2 regions of the Apibacter sp. ESL0432 genome follow, and region 2 is predicted to be linked to the other one. Evidence: riboswitches for the same ligand, from Rfam matches in the RefSeq annotation. Region 2 holds a riboswitch; the other holds the start of a gene.
The links. A riboswitch is a leader RNA that binds a small molecule or an ion and turns the genes downstream of it on or off. The one in region 2 is predicted to bind cobalamin.
Positions count from the first base shown of each region.

Region 1 (11,717 bases), 920 kb from region 2:
CGGTATCTATATTTACGATATAAATTCCCGCAGATAAATCTTGTAAATCCAATTCATTATTTATTATCCTTGGATATCTTTTAACTTCTTTTCCTGCATAATTGTAAACACTCACTGATGTTACTTTTGCTGTAGTTTCTATTTTTAATTCATCTATTACCGGATTTGGAAATAGTTGTATTGATTCTGTTTCATTTTCTTGAGGACCTACCCATACAAATTCTTCCGGTATGTTTTCTTTTATATTTCTTGATGCAAATGATACGGTATTTTTTATCTTTACTTCATATTCTAAAACAAAGTTTGGAAATAATTCATTTTTCATCTTACAGATCAAAGTTTTGCCTGCATTTTCCGGACCGGCATAAAATTTACCTTTTAGTGCATAGGCGCCGACTTCTTGTTGAGTTGTTTTATCATACCAGGTATAAGTAGTATATTTTCCATCGATAGTATATTCTGATGATAAATCCAACACTTCAAAAATACCTTTAACTCCTCCTTGAAGCGTTGCTTGTGGGTTTAATGTTAAAGATTTAATTGTAAGAAAATTTCCTTTTAAGGTGGATAACTTTAAATTGTTATTAATTCCACTTAATTCACTTATCTTATGAACTTTTGGAACCAGCAATTGAGCTATCTTATTATCACTAAAATATAAGTATATTAAATTAACATTTTTAGAGACATCTAAATTTGTAAATTGATTCGAATAACAATTTAATGTTGTTAAATTAACATTTTTAGATACATCTAAGGTTGTTAATTGATTCAAATTACAATTTAAAATTTTTAAATTAACATTTTTAGAGACATCCAAGGTGGTTAATTGATTGGAATTACAATATAATTCTGTCAAATTAACATTTTTAGAAACATCTAAGGCTTTTAGCTTATTGGAATAACAATCTAAAAATGTTAGTTTACTATTTTTAGATACATCTAAAGTTGTTAATTGATTGGAATTACAATTTAAACTATACAAATTAACATTTTTAGAGACATCCAAGGTGGTTAATTGATTCGAAAAACACTTTAAAACAAATAAATTAACATTTTTAGATACATCCAAGGTGGTTAGTTGATTGGAATAAATATTTAAAAGCATTAAATTAACATTTTTAGACACATCCAAGGTCTTTAGCTTATTGGAATAACCATATAATTCTTTCAAATTAACGTTTTTAGATATATCCAAGGTTATTAGCTGATTGGATGAACAATTCAAATAAATTAAATTAAGATTTTTGGATAGATCTAAGATTTTTAATTGATTCGAATTACAATATAAACCCTTCAAATTAACATTTTTAGTTACATCTATTGTTGTTAATCGATTGCCAGTACAATATAATGTTTCTAAGTTCTTAAAATAATTGCCATTGAAAACTCCATTATAATTTTTGTAGTTTAAATTTAATTGAGTTAAAACTTTTAAACTATTGATATTTTTCCAACCAAATTTTCCGGATAATTTTGTAAAAATAACCTCCGGATTTCCATTAATAGCCTTAGCCATTTCTTCCCAGGTTAACCCCGCCAGTTCATAATTCCATTTTTTTTCACTTTCCGAATATTGCATAAAAAAATTCAATATTCCATATACATCCATCGCGTCGTAATTGGTGGTTGTGGATATTACAAAATGTCCTCTCAAGTAATTTTCTTGTTTTGAAATATCAACGGTTGCCAACAGTGGTGTAGTTATGATACACCAAAATAAAATAAAAAGTAGATTTTTTTTCATAACATTTTTAATTATTTTATATTAATTATGCTAATTTAGTATATTTATTTTTATTTTAACCTTATTTAAAAATAAATATTTATTTTATGAATTATTTTACCCTCTATTTTCAATTAAAAAAATTTATCACTTTTGGAATAAATTAAAATTAAATAAAAATGAAACTTGCTATTGATGTTTATTACTATCCGAACCGAGCAAAAGTTGTGGGTTTACTATTTAAAAACTGGAATCAACCCATTCCTAATGACTTAATTACTACTTATATTTATGAAGTATCTGAATATGAATCGGGAATGTTTTATAAAAGAGAGCTTCCTTGTATTTTAGAGTTATTGAAGCAAATAAATTTAAAAGATATGAGTCAGATTATAGTTGATGGCTTCGTATATTTAGATGACACCCATCGGCCGGGCTTGGGTAAATACTTATTTGATGCATTGGAAGAGAAAATTCCAATTATAGGGGTAGCTAAAAATCCTTTTTCTACCGGCAAGTCTATTGTTCAGGAAATAACAAGAGGCGAAAGTAAAAAGCCCTTATATATTAGTTCTGTCGGAATTTCACTTAATGGAGCTTCTCAATGTATTCAAAATATGCATGGTAATTATAGAATTCCCACCCTCCTTAAATTATTAGATCAAGAAACCAGAAGATAATTCAAACAATAAATTTTTACAATATAAAGTTAAATTTTTAGATAATAGTAAGACAAAAATTTTTGCACAAAAACTTCCAACAATATTTTTAATAACTATTAGCCGTTAATTTAAAAAAATATTGAAATAGTATAAATGAATAAAATAAATACTAGAACTGAAGTCGAACTTTTTTTTCTGTTGTTGTTTCTAGTTTGTTTACGTACGTGAAATAAAAAGAGCTACAAAAAATTTGTAACTCATTGATTTTTAGGTGACCCCGGAGAGGCTCGAACTCTCGACCCATTGATTAAGAGTCAATTGCTCTACCAACTGAGCTACGGAGTCATAAACAAGAAAAGCTTGAGAATCTCAAGCGCGAATTTTCAAAATGTGACCTGGCTGGGGCTCGAACCCAGGACCCCAACATTAAAAGTGTTGTGCTCTACCAACTGAGCTACCAGGTCTCCCTAAATGTATATATAATCTATTCTTTGAATAGATTGTGACCTGGCTGGGGCTCGAACCCAGGACCCCAACATTAAAAGTGTTGTGCTCTACCAACTGAGCTACCAGGTCTTTATTTAGTGTTTGCTAAGCATTTTCGTTTAGCGAGTGCAAATATAATGACTTTTTTTGGGTATGCAAATATATTTGATAAAAAAATATGATATTTGTAAAAAATCTGATCGTATGATTATTTCTTTATTGGGTTATATGGGAAGTGGAAAATCTACTGTTGGCAAATATCTTGCGAAATCTCTCAACATAACTTTTATTGATTTAGATGAGTATATTTCAGCTCAAGAAAATAAGTCTATTCAAGAAATTTTTTCAATCCTTGGAGAAATTTATTTTCGTAAAAAAGAAAATTTTTATCTGAATGAATTATTGAACGGTGACAATATAGTGTTGAGTTTAGGAGGAGGTACTCCTATTTATCATCGCAACATGGATAAAATTAAAGAAAAAAGCTACTCCTTCTATTTAAAAATGAATGTCTCAGAATTGGCAAAAAGGTTAAGTAAAGAAAAAGAACACCGCCCTCTTATTGCACATTTAGAAGACGAATCTTTACCGGAATTTATTGCCAAGCATTTATTTGAACGTTCAACATTTTATGAGTCGGCTGCTTATAAGATAGCGGTTAACCAAAAAACTCCGGAAGAAATAAGCAATGAAATTATTGAAGTTCTAAAAAATACAAAATAAACTTTTAGTGTATTTATTCATCTTCCCATTCAAGAGTATAATCGTCTAATTCTCTCCTATCCTTTTTGGTAGGCCTGCCTAATCCTTTTTGCCTGTAATAGTTTTGCGTTTGTGTTCTTGATTTCATCATTTCAATCTGCTCAGGATCTGTCAGGTCTTTTATATATAAAGGAACCAATTTTGCTCCTACCCGATTGGGAGGAATTTGTATAACTTGAATCGTATAGTCAATCTGATTTTTTCTAATTTTATACGTTTCACCAACTAATATTTCTTTTGAAGGCTTCAAGGGAGCATCATCTAAAAATACTCGATTTTTCTTACATTCTTCGGTGGCAATTGCCCGCGTTTTATAGAAACGCACACACCATAAAAATTTATCTATTCTCATTGGTTGAAAAAATTGGTCTTTAAAATTAAATTTAATCGTAAATTAGCAACTAAATTAACATATTTTATTTACATGATTAAAAAATCCCTTTTAGCCGCCTGTATCTTTTCACTTTTATTTTTTGTTTCGTGTGGGAGCGATGATAATAACGCCTCAACCTTATCCGTTGACGAGCAAAATACAGCTGATGATATGGCTATTGTTAATTTTTTAAATAACTATTATTTTGATGATCTTGGGAAAGTAACCAAATTTTCTGATACGGTTACTCCAAATGATAAAGAGCCTTTGAGCAAAAATGCAATAAAATCTCCTTTAGGATACTGGGTAGTTAAAAATCCGAAGGCAGATCAGGGTATAAACACCTCCAATATAGCTGACGGTAAAAACAATATACTTATTCATTATTCATTAAAATATTTTGTTGCTACTGAAGGAGGTAATGGATATTCAACCTTGAATACTTCATCAAGCACAATTGATAATTCAGGGGTTGCACAAGAAGACCCTTTCTTTTACAAAAAGCCCAAAAACGATACAATTCAAAGTGAAAACTATTATGTGATTAAAGGTATTGTTGACGGTTTAAAGGATTTTAAGCCAACTAATAAATCTAAAAATGACCTTTACCATGTATTACAAGGTTTAATTATCGTGCCTTCTCGATTGGCATACGGTAGAGAATCCAATTATATAAACAGTAAAGATGCTACGTTCATTTTAAATTTTGAATTGTATAAAGTCTGTCCTCAAGATCAAACATGTAATTAAATTTATATATTGTTTGAATGTATCGTTCAGACAATCGTATAATTATTGTTATCAACAATTAAGCTCTGTTGATCATTGACGGGGATTAAATTTAAGTTATCTCTAAACATCAAATAGATTTGCTGGATAAAATCAGTAAAAGGATCTTCTATATAATGCGGAAAGACATTGAAATTAATAACTTTTAATGCAGTGTAATTATCCAGATCATGAGTCTTATTACGATCATCCATAACATTGATATATGTTAAATATCCATCAAAATTGTAGGCAATAGTTATAAACAGAATATTCTTGCCTGAAATCTGATTTTTACAAATAAAATCTTAAAGTTGCCGACTTGTTTCGGCAATATAAGAAATCAAAAAATATTTTTATACCTAAGAATTTAGATAATCTAATTTAATAAATCTTAGGATTATAGTTTTCAGGAAATTTAGCCATTTCCGGTTTATAAAAGTCTTCTATTTGATCAAATATCTCTTCAATCGTTTGATCGCCAATATAAATTAATTTGGAAACACCGGTTACTTTATTTTTATAATCGGCATAGGCTAGAGCAATAGGAACGTTCGCTTGCTTAGCTATATAGTAAAAACCTTTTTTCCATCGTAAGGCACGGGAGCGAGTGGCTTCCGGAGTATTTATTAAAGCCATCGAATCGGAATTTTTAATTAGTTCCGATGAATATTGAACCAAATTATTCCATTGACTTCGATCGACTCCTAAACATCCGAGTGCTTTGAAAAAGAATCCATACCATGGTTTGGTATAAGCATCTTTTATCATTACTTTATAAGGAATTTTTAAACACCAAAAACTGGCTAAACAATAATATAAATCCCAATTAGAGGTATGAGGAGCACAAATTAATACGCATTTTCTTAATTCATTAACAGGCACTTCATTTTTAAATCTCCATCCCATAACGAACAGCATTAACCTTCCTAGTAATTTTTTCATAATTTGATTACTTATTAAAAATAATTAAAAAGTTCAGTTAATTTACATTAACTGAACTTTTCACATGTATATAATTTTCTAATTAACTTAACATTGACATTATGTAATCCATAATAACTAACACCATCTTAAAGAGAATTTGTACCATGATCTATTTATTTTTTTTCTGAATTAATTAAAACACTAAACTAAAAAAAGTTATATTCAGGTGCTCTACATACTGTTATAAAAACCTGAGCTTTAATTATCAGAATCTCTACTATATATATGAACGCCCTAAATTTTTTGCTAAATTAAAAATTTTCTTTGAATTTAACTCAAATTAATTATAAATATCTTAATGGAATTTTATTTATATTTTTAATTATTTCCATACATTTTTTCGTTGCGGATACCTATAAGTTGACGTAAAACTCACTTCCTAAAATTTTTTATCTTAAAAAAGCCGATTTACACAGTTTAATTAAAAATATTTTACTTTTGTATTTATATATCTTACTTATGACTCCCTTGGTATCGGTTATTATGGCTGCTTACAATGCAGAAAAACATATATCTGCATCAATTGAATCGGTAATCAAACAAACGTATGCTAATTTTGAATTGCTGGTTATTAATGATGGCTCATCCGATAGAACTCAATCAATTATAGAAGAATTTAGTAAAAGAGATTCCCGAATCAAGCTTATTAACAACGATAAAAACTTGTTTGTTATAAAATCCCGTAATATCGGAATTGAAAATGCTAAAGGTAAATATTTGGCCATATTAGATGCTGATGATCTTGCATTACCCAATCGATTGGAAAAACAAGTTGAATTTCTGGAGAATAATCCGGATGTATTTTTAATAGGCAGCAGTGCTCATATAATTGATGAAAACAATACTATTTGTAATAATTTTATAGCTTTAACCGATTATCATGAATTAAAAAGAAATATTCTCAAAAACAATTTATTCTATCATTCTTCTATACTATTAAGAAATGATAAAGTTTTTTATCGAGAAAAAATGATTTATTCGGAAGACTATGATCTCATTTTACGGTTATTTTCAGAAGGTAAAAAAATTGTAAATCTACCTGATAATTTAATTTCATATAGACAAACCAATCATTCACTTTCTAAAACCAAAAACAGACTAGTGCAATGGTTGTTTATCAATAAAGCCCGTGAATTTTATAAAGAAAGGCTCGGTAATGGTAAAGACAGTTATGATACGTTTAATCCACAATCATTTATTAATATAGAAGATATTCATTACCCAATTAATAAAAATGATTTGTTATATGCCATGAAAATTTGTTTTTACAGAAAAGATGCAAATCAATTAAAATTTTTAGTAAAAAAATATCGTAACTATTATCCTATATCATTAGATTATTTACTTTATTCTCTATTTTCAAAAAATAAAAATACTTTTAATCTCATTTGTAAAATTTATTCTAAACTTTAAACTATGGATATTTTAATTAAATCTTTTAACCGCCCCTTTTATTTGGACAGATGCTTAGCAAGTATCCAAAAATATGTAGTGGGTACTTATTCAATTAAAGTTTTAGATGATGGAACTCCTGAAAAATATCTAAATAAAATTAAATTAAAATACCCGTCCATTAAAATTATAAAATCTGAAAATTATATAGAAAAGGAAGAAGCAATTAAAGAAAATTTTAAGTCAGGAAAAGATATTAATGGCTTTAAAATTCCTACTCAACTTTGGGTCAATTCAGTAAAAGAAGCTTCAGATTATTTCATTATAACGGAAGATGATGTTTGGTTTACGAGAAAAATTAATGTGAATGAAATCAATGAAGTAATGGAAAAAGAAAATATATCCTTACTCAAATTAGGTTGGTCGGGAAATAATAATTTTGTTGATCAGTTTAAACATGATAAAATCAATTCCGATATAATTTCCGTATATCCGGATCTTTTTACTGCCCCTCCTTTCATTCTGAAATGTTTTTTTTATAATAAATATAAGTTTTTTAGTATTTTATATAAATTGGGTTTAGTATCTAACACTACTAAAACTAAATATTGGATTTTAATTTCAATACTTATGGGTGTTCATAAAAAAGAATTTTGGCTTAAAACTTGGGAAAATATTAATGGAAAAGTTGATGAAAAAAAACAATTATACAATGCTACCCTGTATTTTAGAAAACATAAACACAAAAACATGATCGCTCAATTAAATCATGAAGTTATGAAAACTACGTTTAATTCTTCTGCTACCAATTCCTATCATAATTATGGATTCGATTTTGATGTAAATCAACTTAATTATTTAATTAATGAAAAATGGTATAATGATGCATTTGATTCCATGCAAAATTTTCCTAAGGATTTCTCAGAAGATTACATTTTATCATTTTTGAAAAATGAAAATAATCAAAAAATAAAACCGGAAGAATGGAAAAAATGGTCAGAAAAATTTAAAAATCAATATAGGATTCAGGGGTGTGCTGTTGATGATTAAAAAAAATATATTATTTATTAAATTAATCCAATCGAATCAAAGAGCAAAAAAAATAAGCAGTGATTTACTGCTTACTTTTTTAATATCATAATTTAATCTAAGAAGTCATTACTCCTCTTCATCATCTTCGTATTTTTCGATTTCAGCATCGCAAAAATCGAATGCTTGTTGAATCAATGAATTTACTTCATTAGCTACCTCTTCTTCTTCTCCTTCCAAATCGTCGAACCATTCAACCTCCTCTTCTTCTACATTTAGTATAAATCTAGGATACTCTGTATGCACAACAAATAAATCTTCAGGAAAATCCGAATTGTCTGCCATTAAAAACTTAGGTAATTTCATATTGTCTTTATTTAAATTTTTATTCGTCTAATAATTCTTTTAACTTAATTAATTCTGCCTTCACTAACTCTAAACGAGCAATGATTTCAACTTTTTTGGATAAATTTTTTTGTGATTGTAAAACAACTTTTGCTCCTTCTAAGGTATATCCTTTTTCTTTTACTAAATGAAAAATTATTTTAAAATTTTCAATATCTTTTGGGGTAAAAAAACGGTCTCCTTTTTTATTCTTTTTGGGTGAAATACTATCAAATTCTTTTTCCCAAAACCTTATAAGTGAAGTATTAACATTAAAAGCTTGTGCTACTTCGCCTATAGAATAATATAATTTTTCAGGAAGTTGTACGTTCATTATTCAAATCTAATGATTTTTTAATTCAACTTACTATTGTTCGTTTAAAAAATTAATCTTTTTTTAGAATTATTAGTACTACCCAAATAATCAATACAGATGCCCTAAAAATATTTATTTATATTTGCCTAAATTTGGTGATTGCTATTTACCGGTAAATATGCAATCTTAAAAGGGAATTCGGTGAAAATCCGAAACAGGCCCGCTGCTGTAATCTTCTAGTACGTTTTAAGAGATATACCACTGAGGAGTTGTTTTCTTGGGAAGGTTCTTAAAATGAAGTAAGTCAGAATACCTGCCAAATTTAACTATAGTTTTACAAGCTTTCGTGGAACAAGGCTGAAACATTAAAAGCATTTCATATTCACTTTTCCTGTTTACTTTTCCGGAAACTAGTTTACTATATCTGTAATTTAAGATATTCGACTCCATGATGATGAACATCAATCATAAATATAGTGTATTTGCTTTTTTATTAAGCCTGATGAGTCCATTATCTTATTCCCAAGAAAAAAAAGACAGCATTACTGTAACAGAATTACAGGAAATACTGGCAACGGGAAAAAGAAATGATAAGGGAATAATTCCTTTCCAAGAATTGAAAGGAAAAGAATTAGAAAATCGAAACAGCTCTTCGGTAGCTGATGCCGTACGATTATTTTCAGGAATTCAACTTAAAGATTATGGAGGTGTAGGAGGAATGAAAACAGTTAACATTCGAGGAATGGGAAGCGAACATGTGGGTGTATTTTATGATGGAATAGCAGTTGGAAATGCTCAAAATGGAATGGTTGATTTAGGAAAATTTTCCATGGATAATTTAGAATCTATATCAGTATACAACGGACAAAAAAGTCAAATATTCCAACCCGCTAAAGATTTCGGCTCTGCCGGAAGTATCTATTTAACTACCAAACGCCCTGTTTTTACGGGTGAAAAAAAAACTAATATAGGTGCCACTTATCGTTCCGGATCGTTTCATTTAATTAACCCCTCCCTCCTATGGGAACAGAAATTATCCACATTAATTTCATCTTCTCTTACTATGGAATATATTAATTCAGATGGAAAATATAAATTTCAACAAAAGAAAGGTAATTGGGATACCATCGCTGTAAGACAAAATGGTAACATAAGTGCTTTTAGAACAGAAGGAAATTTATTTGGTACCCTACCTCATGGTAAATGGAATCTGAAAGGATATTATTATGATTCAAGCAGAGGAATACCCGGTGCCGTTTTAAAAAATTCGTATAAAAGGTATCAGTTTGCTCAACAATGGGATCGTAATTTCTTTTTGCAGGGATCTTTTGAAAAAATAATCAGCACAAAATACAAAATAGCATTAAATGCTAAATATGCTCATGATTTTACCCATTATAAAAATTTAGAAGTTTTTAATGACCCTATTTGGGGAAATAAATATTCCAATCGCATTAATAATACTTATAAGCAAGATGAACTATATATTTCATCCTCACAACTGGTTACTTTATTTTCTTTTTGGGATATTTCTTTATCTGCAGATTACCAACATAACGGAATGAATGCCGATTTAAAAAATTTCTCTTCTCCTTCGAGAAATACAGAAATGATCGCTTTAGCTACTGCTTTTCATTGGGATAAACTTAAAATTCAAACAAGTGTTTTAGGTACATTTGTGCAAGAAAAAACGAAACATACGAACAGTATGGGTACAGCTTCAGACAGAAATGAATTTACTCCTGCTGTTTTCTTAAATTACCAACCTTCACATTCTAAAGATATTAGCATTCATGGTTTTTACAAGAGAATTTTTAGAATGCCAACATTTAATGATTTATACTATACGGATTTTGGAAATTCAAACTTAAAACCGGAATATACTAATCAGTTCGATGCGGGTATTCGTATAAATAAAAACTTTACTTCCGGTAGTTTTACTCATTTTGATTTAACTATTGATGCCTATTATAATACGGTCAAAGATAAAATTATAGCTTATCCTAAAGGACAACAATTTCGTTGGACCATGTTAAATTTTGGTAAAGCACGCATAAAAGGGTTAGACTTATCTTCTAAGACTTCAATAGTAATAAAAAACGTTTTAGTTTCAACCCTGATAACCTATACTTATGAAGATGCGCAAAATTTATCTTCTCCTATTTTAAATTATAAAAATCAACTTCCTTATATACCTTGGCACAGTGGGACACTTACTCTAGAAGCTGCTTACAGAGATTGGAATCTAAATTACAGCTTTATGTATACGGGAGAACGGTACAATTCTCCTTCTAATACTTCTGAAAATCATGTAAAAGCTTGGTATACTCATGATATACAACTTTCAAGAGAATTATTTTTCACTCATATCAAATGCGAAGCATCTTTACAAATTAATAATATTTTTAATAAATATTACGACATAGTAGCCAATTACCCCATGCCGGGTAGAAACTATACGATCATCATTAAATTAAACATATGAAAAAACTAGAAACTATGGTAGCAAGGAAATTTTTAGTACCAATTTTAGTAATTATTACAGGGTTCATTGTTTCTTGTAGTAATGACGATTCATGGTCTGAAGATGATTCAAACATTATATCCCAACCGGATGCCAAAAAAGGGTTATATATTTTGAATGAAGGTAATTATCAACAAAACAACTCTTCTCTATCCTATTTTGATTATGATACAGCCGATTTTTTTAATAACTATTTTACTAAAATCAACCCTGATCAAGGTGGATTGGGCGATACCGGTAATGATTTAAAAATTTATAAGGATAAAATGTATGCCGTAATTAACGGTTCCAATTATGTTGAAATTATG
Region 1 is NZ_CP048266.1:1,479,132-1,490,848, forward strand. It holds gene GYM73_RS06250 (T9SS type A sorting domain-containing protein) at 1-1,747, opposite strand, end outside; gene GYM73_RS06255 (endonuclease V) at 1,906-2,406, shown strand; tRNA gene GYM73_RS06260 (tRNA-Lys) at 2,661-2,733, opposite strand; tRNA gene GYM73_RS06265 (tRNA-Lys) at 2,780-2,852, opposite strand; tRNA gene GYM73_RS06270 (tRNA-Lys) at 2,892-2,964, opposite strand; gene GYM73_RS06275 (shikimate kinase) at 3,079-3,597, shown strand; gene GYM73_RS06280 (RNA-binding S4 domain-containing protein) at 3,611-3,988, opposite strand; gene GYM73_RS06285 (hypothetical protein) at 4,061-4,759, shown strand; gene GYM73_RS10020 (Type 1 glutamine amidotransferase-like domain-containing protein) at 4,786-5,079, opposite strand; gene GYM73_RS06295 (1-acyl-sn-glycerol-3-phosphate acyltransferase) at 5,162-5,722, opposite strand; gene GYM73_RS06300 (glycosyltransferase family 2 protein) at 6,224-7,177, shown strand; gene GYM73_RS06305 (glycosyltransferase family 2 protein) at 7,181-8,206, shown strand; gene GYM73_RS06310 (hypothetical protein) at 8,315-8,551, opposite strand; gene GYM73_RS06315 (MerR family transcriptional regulator) at 8,571-8,903, opposite strand; cobalamin riboswitch at 9,022-9,221, shown strand; gene GYM73_RS06320 (TonB-dependent receptor) at 9,334-11,370, shown strand; gene GYM73_RS06325 (YncE family protein) at 11,367-11,717, shown strand, end outside.
Region 1: it holds a riboswitch for cobalamin, as region 2 does, so the genes downstream of both, GYM73_RS06320 (TonB-dependent receptor) here and metE (5-methyltetrahydropteroyltriglutamate--homocysteine S-methyltransferase) in region 2, are expected to answer to the same signal.

Region 2 (11,717 bases):
TGAAGCACCAAATAAGAAATTTTATGATCCAAGAGTTTGGATGAGAAAATGTGAAGAAGGTTTCTCAAAAAGATTGGAAAAAGCTTTTGAAGATTTAAATAATATCAACACATTATAGTAAAAAAATATAAATTTTATTTATAAAAAATGAAAGCACCTTTATTTGAGGTGCTTTTTTTGTATATTTGGAAAAAAGAGAGTATGAAAAATTATCTAATAGTATCAACATTACTAGCGTCCATTTCAATCGTTCTTGCTGCTTATTTTTTAGGTAATTCTTACCAAAAAAGAAATCAATCCAATACAATAACAGTAAAAGGATTAGGCACAAAAGATTTTGAATCTGATTTAATAGTATGGAAAGCCGATTTTTCTAAGAAAAATCTCGATTTAAAACAAGCTTATGCCGAATTAGATGCAGATAGAAAAAAAGTAAGAGAATATCTGATTTCCAAAGGATTTTCCGATAAAGAAATAGTTTTTTCCTCAGTAGAAATAAGTAAACAATATGATAGTAGATACAATGAAGGAATAAATCAAAATATATTTACGGGGTATGAATTAAATCAAACCATAACCATAGAATCTAAAAATGTGAAAAAAGTTGAAGATCTTTCCCGTCAAATTACAGAATTGATTAATAACGGAGTAGAACTCTATTCCCGATCGCCTTTATATTACTATACTAAATTATCTGATTTAAAAATACAGATGATTTCAGATGCAACCAAAGATGCAAAAAAAAGAGCAGAAGAAATAGCAATTAACGCCGGTTGTAAATTAGGCAAATTAAAAAATGCCAATCAAGGGGTATTTCAAATAACTGCTCAAAATTCATCTGAAGATGATTACTCTTGGGGAGGAGCATTTAATGTATCATCCAAGAAAAAAACAGCAAGCATTACCATTCGTTTAGAATATGAAATTAAATAATAACTACGATATAAATTAAAATGGTACATAAATTATTTCAACCGTTTACATCAAAAAAACTGTCATTAAAAAACAGAATAGTCATGGCGCCTATGACCCGATCATTTGCTTATGATGGAATACCCGGTAAACAAATAGCTGATTATTATCAAAGAAGAGCACAGGCCGAATTGGGCTTAATTATAACAGAAGGAACCGTTGTTCGCAGGGCGGCATCTTCCAATGATCCCAATATTCCTGTATTTTATGGAGAACAAGCCTTAGAAGGTTGGAAAAAGGTGGTTGAAGAAGTTCATGCTAAAGATGGTAAAATAGCTCCGCAACTTTGGCATATGGGAATAATACCGGCCCATAAAAACTGGAAACCATCAGAGCCTTTTGAGGGACCATCCGGGCTATTAAATCCGGAAACAAAAGGCGGAAAAGAAATGAGCGAAAGTGATATTGAAAATACAATTGAGGCTTTTGCAGAAGCAGCTTACCAAACCAAAAAAATTGGTTTTGATGCCCTGGAATTGCATGGAGCGCACGGATATTTGATCGATCAATTCTTTTGGGATAAGCTCAATAAAAGAAATGATATATGGGGAGGAGCTACCCTGGCCGAAAGGAGTCGTTTTGCCATTGAAGTTGTAAAAGCGGTTCGAAATGCGGTAGGAGAAGATTTTACTATAATATTACGCTTATCACAATGGAAACAACAAGATTATTCCGCTAAATTGGCAAAGACACCGGAAGAAATGGAAGAATGGTTACTACCGTTATCAGATGCCGGAGTTGATATTTTTCATTGCTCACAACGAAGATTTTGGGAACCCGAATTTGAAAATTCTGATTTAAATTTTGCAGGATGGGCAAAAAAAATAACGGGCAAACCTTCCATAAGTGTAGGATCTGTGGGGCTCACCGGGGATTTCTTAGGGGCATTCAAAGGACAAAGTTTTGAGGCTTCTGATAATTTTCTTAACGAATTAAATAGAAGATTAGATGCAGGCGAATTTGATTTAATAGCAGTAGGAAGAGCGTTACTTGCAGATCCTGAATGGGTATTAAAAATTAAAAATGGAAACTTATCTGAATTTAAAGGATTTTCTAAAGATCAACTTAAAGAATTATACTAATAAAAACATAAAATAGTAGTAAAATAAAAACAAAAACCAAGTTTTAATTTTTATTTATTTTAATAAAGAAATAAAAGCAAAGGTTTTTTATCTTTGTATATATAAGTTCTTTACTTAATTTCTTTATCAACAAGAATAAGGTGCTGTGTAATAACGACTTAATAGGGAATCATGTGTGAATCATGAGCTGACGCGCAACTGTAAGTAACCTAAAAAAAATTTTATCAATAAAAACCATTGCCGATTTAAACGGTGAGAAGGTAGATAAAATGTTATAAGCCAGGAGACCTGCCTGTTCTTAATTGACAATGCTTTCGCGAGTAAAAGCAAGATCACAAAAAATATAATTGGGCTACGAGAAACTTTAAGATCATTAGAATAATTAGTTTACTTGTATGTCAAAAATTGTTTTGAAATTTGATTTTATTTAACAAAGAAAGAGAGCATTGTGAAGTTTAGCAATAAGAGCTTTTTATAATATAATCGTTTAAAAAGTTATAAAAATGCAAACACACAATCTAGGCTATCCGCGTATTGGTAGTGACAGAGAACTTAAAAAAGCCTGTGAAAAATATTGGGCAGGTAAAGCGTCAGTCGAAGAACTGATGATAACAAGTAAAGATATCCGGCACCGAAACTGGGTAATTCAACAAAAATTAGGGATTGATTGGATCCCATCTAATGATTTTTCTTATTACGATCAGGTACTTGATATGTCACTAATGGTCGGGGCTATCCCTAAAAGATATAATAAGGTAATACTGGATAAATCAAATACAGAATTAGACTTATATTTTGCCATGGCCAGAGGACATCAAAAAGAAGGCATTGATATAAAAGCCATGGAAATGACCAAATGGTTTGATACCAATTATCATTATATTGTCCCTGAATTTGAAAGTAATCAGAAATTTTCCTTGTTTTCAACAAAAATTATTGATGAATATTTAGAAGCTAAAAATGCGGGAATCCATACAAAGCCGGTTATAATAGGTCCTGTATCTTATTTGTTGTTGGGAAAAGAAAAAGAGGAAAATTTCAATAAGCTGGATTTACTAAAAAATATTCTTCCTGTCTATATAGAAATCCTAAATAAATTAAAGGCAGAAGGTGTTGAATGGGTGCAGTTTGATGAGCCTTTCTTAGCTTTGGATTTAGATGAAAAAGCGAAAGAATCCTTCCAATATGCCTATAAAGAAATTCATAAACAATTTCCTTATATAAATAAAATACTAACTACCTATTTTGACGGATTGAAAGACAATTTAGCACTTGCTTTTAATCTACCCGTACAAGCATTACATATTGATTTGGCACGTTGTCCGGAACAATTAGATGAAGTTTTAGAAAATATTCCGGAAAAACTTATCCTGTCCTTAGGAATCGTTGATGGAAGAAATATATGGAAAAATGATTTCGAAAAATCTTTGAAACTTATTCAAAAAGCTGTTTCCAAAATTGGCAAAGACCGAATTTTAATAGCTCCTTCTTGTTCACTTCTTCATAGTCCGGTTGACTTGGAATTGGAAACAGATACAAAAGCCCTTTCATCGGAAATTAAAAATTGGTTGGCTTTTGCAAAACAGAAAATCGATGAAGTAGTAACCTTAAAAAAGCTTGCGTCTAAAGAAGATTCCCTGGATTTACAAAAAAAATTACAGGAAAATATAGCGGCTGCAACCAGCAGAAAAATATCAGCTTTAATACATAACGAAAAAGTAAAAGAAAAAATAAGGAACATTGAAAAAGTAGAAGATAAAAGAAATTCCGTATTTTCAGAACGAAAGAAAAAACAATCTGAAGCCTTGCAGTTGCCTTTATTTGCAACAACTACGATCGGCTCATTTCCTCAAACATCCGAAGTCAGAAGTTGGAGATCTAAACTAAAAAAAGGATTGATAACTCCTTTAGAATATGAAGAGCTGATTAAAAAGGAAATTGAAAAAACAATACGATTCCAAGAAAAAATAGGTGTAGATGTATTGGTTCACGGGGAGTTTGAACGAAACGACATGGTGGAATATTTTGGAGAACAATTAGAAGGAGTTGCATTTTCCAAAAACGGATGGGTACAAAGTTATGGAAGCCGTTGTGTGAAACCACCCATCATTTATGGCGATATATTCAGGCCTAATCCTATGACTGTGAAATGGTCTTCCTATGCACAATCCTTAACAAATAAAAATGTAAAAGGTATGTTGACCGGACCGGTAACTATATTGCAATGGAGTTTTGTACGAGACGATCAACCGAGAAAAGATACCTGTTTCCAAATTGCATTAGCCATTAGAGAAGAAGTAGTAGACTTGGAAAAAGCAGGAATACGAATTATTCAAATAGATGAACCGGCCATAAGAGAAGGGCTTCCGTTACGAAAAAAAGATTGGCAAACCTATTTAGAGTGGGCTATAAAAGCATTTAGAATTGCATCCTGTGGGGTAAAAGATCAAACACAAATTCATACTCATATGTGTTACTCTGAATTTAATGATATCATACAAAACATAGCAGATATGGATGCGGATGTAATTACCATAGAATGCTCTAAGTCAGATATGAAGTTGTTAAACATTTTTTCAGAATTTAAATACCCTAACGATATTGGTCCGGGTGTTTATGATATACACTCTCCAAGAATACCGTCCAAAAATGAAATGGTTTCCTTATTGAAAAAAGCAATTAAAAGTATACCGGTAGAGCAATTGTGGATTAACCCGGATTGTGGACTAAAGACAAGAGGATGGGAAGAAACAGAAAAAGCATTAATCGAAATGGTAGGAGCAGCAACAGAAATGCGAGAACAATACTAAACGATCTTTTTAGTATCGGTCGGTATAATACGTATAAATGTTTTAAATATGATCGTAACTTCTTAAAAGTCGTTTAAACCAAAGGTTAGAATTCAATGAAAATTTAAAAAATTCTAGAGTTCGATATATTAAAACTTAAAAATGATTTATTAAAACAAAATTATAATTGTCTTAGTAGTATTTTAATTTTAAATAGCTAAAATAGGATAAGTAACAAAAGTTGATTATATATTTTATGTGTTAAGAATAAGCTGAAAATATAGTGCTTTCAGCTTATTTTCATTTTATTATAATATTATATGTATATATTTCTTTAAAATAAAATAAGAAACATTTTAATAATTATACATTAATATATTAAATTAATTTATATTTTTGTATATAACACTAAATTACAAATATAGAATATCATGGATTTAAAAAATGCAGTTTTCGGAAGCTTCAATATATATGATAACATATTTATATCGATAAAATTAGTAGTAGCATTTATCGCCGTTTTAATTTACATTAAATTAGTAGGAAGAACCATTTTAAACCAAGTTTCCGGAATTGATCTAATTCAGAATATAGTCTTAGGGGGCTTGGTAGGTGGAATTATATATAATCCGAATATTTCTATTATGGAATTTGCTTTAGTGTTATTTATTTGGACATTCATTGTATATTTAATAGCATTTCTCACAAAAAAATATAGTCGTTTAAGAGGATTAGTAGAAGGCCCTATTATACCTTTAGTATTAAAAGGAAAATTTAATATAGAAGGATTTAAAAAAGCAAAGATTGATATAATGACTTATGCCAGTGTACTCAAAAACAATGGTATATACGATATATCTAAAGTATATTTTGCTCAAATGGAACAAGACGGTTCCATTACCGCATTTACGGATGATTATGATAAATACGCAGTCTTACTGGTTATTGATGGCAAAATTAACCATGTCTATTTAGAAGGAATTGATAAAACAGAAGATTGGCTAAAAAATGAATTACGAAAACAAGGATATGACGATGTGTCCAAAATTTTCATTGCACAGTGGTCTCCGAATAAATTTTTTATTGTACCAAAAAGTCAGGATTATAAATTGAAGGTTAATGATTAAAACTATTACCTGATTTTAATCTCAAAAAACTTCTCATTTTCAATAAAACCTTCCAGAAAATCATTTTCACTAAGCTTTGAAACTCCCGATGGCGTTCCGGTAAAAATAATATCGCCCATTTTTAAAGTGAAATATTGAGAAATATATGAGATGAGGTAATCAAATGAAAAAATCATTTCTGAAGTATTTCCTTTTTGCTGAATATTGCCGTTTTTTACTAAAGAAAAATTCAAATTATCTAAATTAAACTTCTCTTTATTTACAAAATTTCCAATTAAAGCAGATCGATCGAAAGCCTTGGATTTTTCCCAGGGAAGCCCTTTTTCTTTTAATCGGTCTTGTAAATCTCTAGCAGTAAAATCAATGCCAAGTCCAATTTCAGAGTAATAATTTCCGGCAAATTCCGGTTGAATGTATTTTCCAACTTTAGAAATTTTTATAAGAACTTCCACTTCATGCTGAAGGTTTTCAGTGAATTCTGGAATATACCAATCATCACCGGGTCTGGCTAAAGCGGTATCCGGTTTAATAAATAAAACCGGATCTTTAGGTATCTCATTGTTTAATTCTTTCGCGTGATTGCTATAATTTCTTCCTACACAGATAAATTTCATAAAACACTTTTTAATTTTGCTCTTGTAAAAATTTTTTTCGAATATAAAGGAAAATCAGCATTCATTAACCAGGAATAATATCCTAAATCACTTAAAAACACATTTTTCAATTTTTTACCTTTGTATTTTCCAAAATTGAAAACCTCGTCTTCATCCTTATCTATTCCAACAAATCCTGCCAAATCAGCATTTTTATTTTGCATGGTAAACTCATGAAGGAATTTCACATCGTTTTGAATATCCTCATATTTTTCAAGTTGAGCTTTTAATATTTCATACGTAGCATAAGTATCTGCAGAAGCAGAATGAGCATTTTCTAAATTCTTATCGCAATAAAATTTATAAGCTGCGGAAAGATTCCTGGGTTCCATTTTATGAAAGATTACTTGAACATCAATCGGGCGGTGTTTTTTTATGTCAAATTCAAACCCGTTTCGCAAAAGTTCTTCCGCAAGTAATGGAATATCGAATCGGTTGGAATTATATCCTGAAAGATCAGAATCTTTAATCATTTCGAGAACCTGAGGAGCAATTTCTTTAAAAGTAGGAGCATCGACAATATCTTTATCATAAATTCCATGAATTAAAGACGATTCTTTTGGAATTGGAATTTCAGGATTAACTCTCCAAGTTTTACTCTCTTTTGATTGGTCAGGGTTTACTTTAAATATACTAATTTCAACTATCCGGTCTTTGCTGATATTTATTCCGGTAGTTTCAAGATCGAAAAAGCAGATTGATTTATGTAGTTTTAGTTCCATTTGAAATAATTTTTTTTCGAAATATAATTGATAAAATTAAGTAAATTAATATAAGTATTGGTATAGCTGATATTTTAAGGAAAATTAATAATACTATGCAAATTATAAGGAAAGAGTATACAAGAGAATTATCTTTCCAGGTTAAGCTTTTAAATTTAAAAGCCAATAAGGGAATATTGGCAACCAGTAAATAGCTTGATAAGGCAGTAATGAATAATAAAAACCAAGAATTATCCAATAATAAATACGTATGATTTTGATGTAAATAGTATAATGAAAATATCAAGATAGTATTTGCAGGAGTAGGCAATCCTTTAAAATAATAACTTTGTTCCTCATCTAAATTAAATTTAGCAAGACGCAGAGCGGAAAATAAAGTAATCAATAATCCAAAAAATGGAAATAAAACGATGTATTTATTATGAATAAATCCGTTTGAAAACGTACTTATACGAGAATAAAAATCATCTCCTCCCAACATGGTAAACATAAATAAACCGGGCAATACGCCAAACGTAACAATATCTGCCAAACTATCAAGTTCCTTACCAAAAGGTCCGGAAACCTTTGCAAGACGGGCGGCAAAACCATCGAAAAAATCAAAAATCAAAGAACATAAAAGCAGGATTAAAATATATTCAATGGGAGCTTTTATTATAGTTAAAATACACGCAATGCTACCACAAAGTAAATTAGCAAGAGTTAGTGTATTAGGAAGATATTTCATTTTTTCAGGTATTTATGAATAATGTATTGTTAAATACAAAGCAAATTAAGTTATAAAAGTAATAATTATTTTTAAAAATCCGAGGCAGCGCAAGTAATAAATAACGGTTTTCAACGTTTATACGATAGTTTATTTATACAAAAAAATACTATTTGTTGAAAGGGAAAATTCTAAAAAAAATTGCTTTAAGCATCCTCATTTGGGCTGTTCATTTTAATATGAATCTTCATGCGCAAGCATTTAGAAAATATTCAAATGAATTTCTAAATATAGGAGCAGATGCTCGTGCATTTGGGATGGGTAATTCAGTAATAGCTAATGTATCGGATGTAAATGCAGGATATTGGAATCCAGCAGGGTTGACGGAAGTTAGAGATGCTTGGCAAGGAGCTTTGATGCATGCAGAATATTTTCAATCCATAGCCAAATATGAATATGCAGCTGCAGCAATTCCCTTAAACAGTGGAACGGAAGGAACGATTGGTTTTTCACTCTACCGATTTGCGGTAGATGATATAATGAATACTACTCAATTGATCGATAATCAAGGGAATATAGATTACAATAAAATAAGTCGATTTTCAACGGCAGATTATGCGTTTATGGCCTCCTATGCCGGTAATTTATTCAATGACCCTAATCTTTCAATAGGAGCAAATGCAAAAATAGTATATAGGCATATCGGTAAATTTGCTAATGCATTCGGTTTTGGATTAGACGCAGGATTGCAATATCGAACCCAAGATCAATTTTATTTTGGAATTATGGTCAGAGATATAACAACCACTTTTAATGCATGGTCCGTAAATGAAAAAAAATTAAATAAATTAGAATTAGACGGAGAAACACTTAATGAAGCGCCTAAAGATAAAATAGAGTTAACCATGCCTAAATTAAAATTAGGTGCAGCCAAAAAATTCGATTTAAATGATAAATTCGGATTGTTGGCTGAGTTAGATTTAAATTTTGAATTTGATAAAAATAATGATTGGCTTTCATCAGAAGCGCTAAGTATGTCCCCATCTTTAGGGATAGAATTAGATTATGATCATGTGGTTTTTTTACGAGCGGGATTAAATAATATGCAATATGAAACCCGTTTTGACGATTCAAGAAAATTAACAATTCAACCCAATGCAGGTATAGGGTTTCGTTATAAAGGAGTAACGGTAGATTATGCACTTACTAATATCGGAAATTCTTCAGTTGCATTATATTCTAATATATTTTCAGTTAAAATCGATATGGCAGAGTTTATTAAATAATTTTATAAAATATAAAACTGTAATTATCTTATACATAGAGAGTATAATTTTATTATTTAGAAAATAAGTATTACATTTGTAAAGTTTTTGGGATTTAAAAGATTATTAAAAGCCTATCTACAAGGGCTTTTTTTTGTACTTTATTCTTAGAAAAAATAGTATAGTAAATTATTGTTAAGATTTAGTTGTTTATTAGAGGGTGTTATTATGGCATTGGAAGAGAAAGTAAATGTATTATTAGAAGAATTTCTTCAAACTAGAGCAGATTTGTTTTTAATATCTTGTAAAGTTTCTCAAACTAATAAAATAGAAGTTACCATAGACGGAGACGAAGGAGTTTCTGTGCAAGATTGTTTAGATTGCAGTAGAGCAATTGAAAATAACTTAGACAGAGAAGAAGAAGATTTTGAATTGTCAGTCTATTCTTACGGTATAACCAATCCTTTATTATATCCAAGACAGTATGTGAAAAATAAGGGAAGGGATCTACAGATTATTACTATAGAAAATAGAGAGCTAAATGGAACTATAGTTGATGCAGACGAAGAAAAAGTAGTTCTTACATGGAAGGAAAGAAGGGCTAAAGAAGTAGGTAAAGGAAAAGTAACTATAGAAGTCAAAGAAGAAATATTTTACAGCAATATAAAAAGAGCAACAATTAATATAAAATTTTAATTTAAATTAGAACGGACCGATGGATAGTATAGAGTTAATAGAATCATTTGCAGATTTTAAAGACGAGAAAAATATAGATAGAATTACTTTAATGGCAATCGTTGAAGAATCAATGAAAACCGTTTTAAGAAAGAGATATGGTTCAGATGATCATTTTGATGTTATTGTTAACCCGGATAAAGGGGACTTGGAGATATATTTAAATAGAAAAATCGTTGAAGATGAAATGTCTGAAGATGATTTGTTAGAAATAGAAATAAGTGAAGTTAGAAAAATTGATCCAAGTTTTGAAGTTGGAGAAGAATATACCCAAAAGATTGAATTAAACGAATTAGGAAGAAGAAATATTCTTGCATTCAAACAGGTATTGAACACAAAAATAGCCGAATACGATAACTCTAATTTATATGAAAAATTCAAATCAATAGAAGGAGAAATTGTAAGCGGTGAAGTCCATTATATTCGTCATAAGCAGGTTATCTTAATGGATGAAGATCAAAATGACATGATACTTCCAAAAGAAAATCAAATACCATCCGATTTCTTCAGAAAAGGAGAAACCGTAAAAGCCGTGGTAGAAGAAGTAGGCTTTAAAGGAGGAAAACCATTAATTATCCTTTCAAGAACTTCACCTAAATTTTTGGAAAAACTGTTTGAATTTGAGATTCCTGAAATATATGATGGATTAATAACCATTAAGAAAACAGTTCGTATACCGGGAGAAAAAGCCAAAGTAGCAGTAGAATCCTATGATGACAGAATAGATCCGGTGGGAGCATGTGTCGGTATGAAAGGTTCTAGAATCCATTCAATTGTAAGAGAATTAAGAAATGAAAATATAGATGTAATCAGTTATACCAACAATCAGCAATTATTTATCCAAAGAGCGTTAAGTCCCGCAAAAGTATCTTCCATGGAACTAGACGAAGAAAACAAACATGCAGTAGTTTTCTTAAGACCGGAAGAAGTATCTAAAGCGATAGGTAAAGGAGGACAAAATATTAAATTAGCTAGTTGGTTAACAGGATATGAGATTGATGTACGAAGAGATGAGCCGGAAGAAGAAGATATTGAATTGACAGAATTTTCCGATGAAATAGAAAGCTGGGTTATTGAAGAATTGAAAAAAGTAGGATTAGATACAGCACGATCTGTATTAGAAAAAGATGTAAATGATTTATTAGAACTTACGGATTTAGAAGAAGAAACCATTATAGATGTGATCCGTATTTTAAAAGAAGAATTTGAAGAATAATGTAAATTTCTTACAATAAATTATCATATTTGTAAAAAAAATAGAATAACAACAAAGTATAATATGTCGGGTATTCGATTAAGTAAAGTATTAAAAGACCTTAATATCTCTCTTGACAGAGCAGTAGAATATTTACATTCTCAAAATGTCGGGATTGAGAAAAACCCTAACGTAAAGTTAGATCAAAAAGCGTATCAGCTCTTAGTTACTGAATTCTCAGAAGATAAAATGAAAAAAGATGCGTCTTTAGATGTGGTCATAAACAAAATTCCGGAAAGAAGAAAGGAAGAGAAGGTGGAGCAACCGGAAATATTTAAGGTTAAAGCCGATGAAATAGCTGCACCTAAAACAATAGGTAAAATAGACCTAGATGCTCATAGAAAGACTAAAAAAGATTTTAGAAAAGAGAAAGAAAAAGAAGAAGAAAAAGTAACTTCCTCTCAAAATGTT
Region 2 is NZ_CP048266.1:84,681-96,397, forward strand. It holds gene fbaA (class II fructose-bisphosphate aldolase) at 1-118, shown strand, start outside; gene GYM73_RS00405 (SIMPL domain-containing protein) at 202-933, shown strand; gene GYM73_RS00410 (NADH:flavin oxidoreductase) at 954-2,054, shown strand; cobalamin riboswitch at 2,176-2,365, shown strand; gene metE (5-methyltetrahydropteroyltriglutamate--homocysteine S-methyltransferase) at 2,558-4,864, shown strand; gene GYM73_RS00420 (DUF421 domain-containing protein) at 5,275-5,970, shown strand; gene GYM73_RS00425 (fumarylacetoacetate hydrolase family protein) at 5,976-6,584, opposite strand; gene GYM73_RS00430 (3'-5' exonuclease) at 6,581-7,345, opposite strand; gene GYM73_RS00435 (phosphatidylcholine/phosphatidylserine synthase) at 7,326-8,072, opposite strand; gene GYM73_RS00440 (PorV/PorQ family protein) at 8,228-9,337, shown strand; gene rimP (ribosome assembly cofactor RimP) at 9,545-10,012, shown strand; gene nusA (transcription termination factor NusA) at 10,032-11,267, shown strand; gene infB (translation initiation factor IF-2) at 11,331-11,717, shown strand, end outside.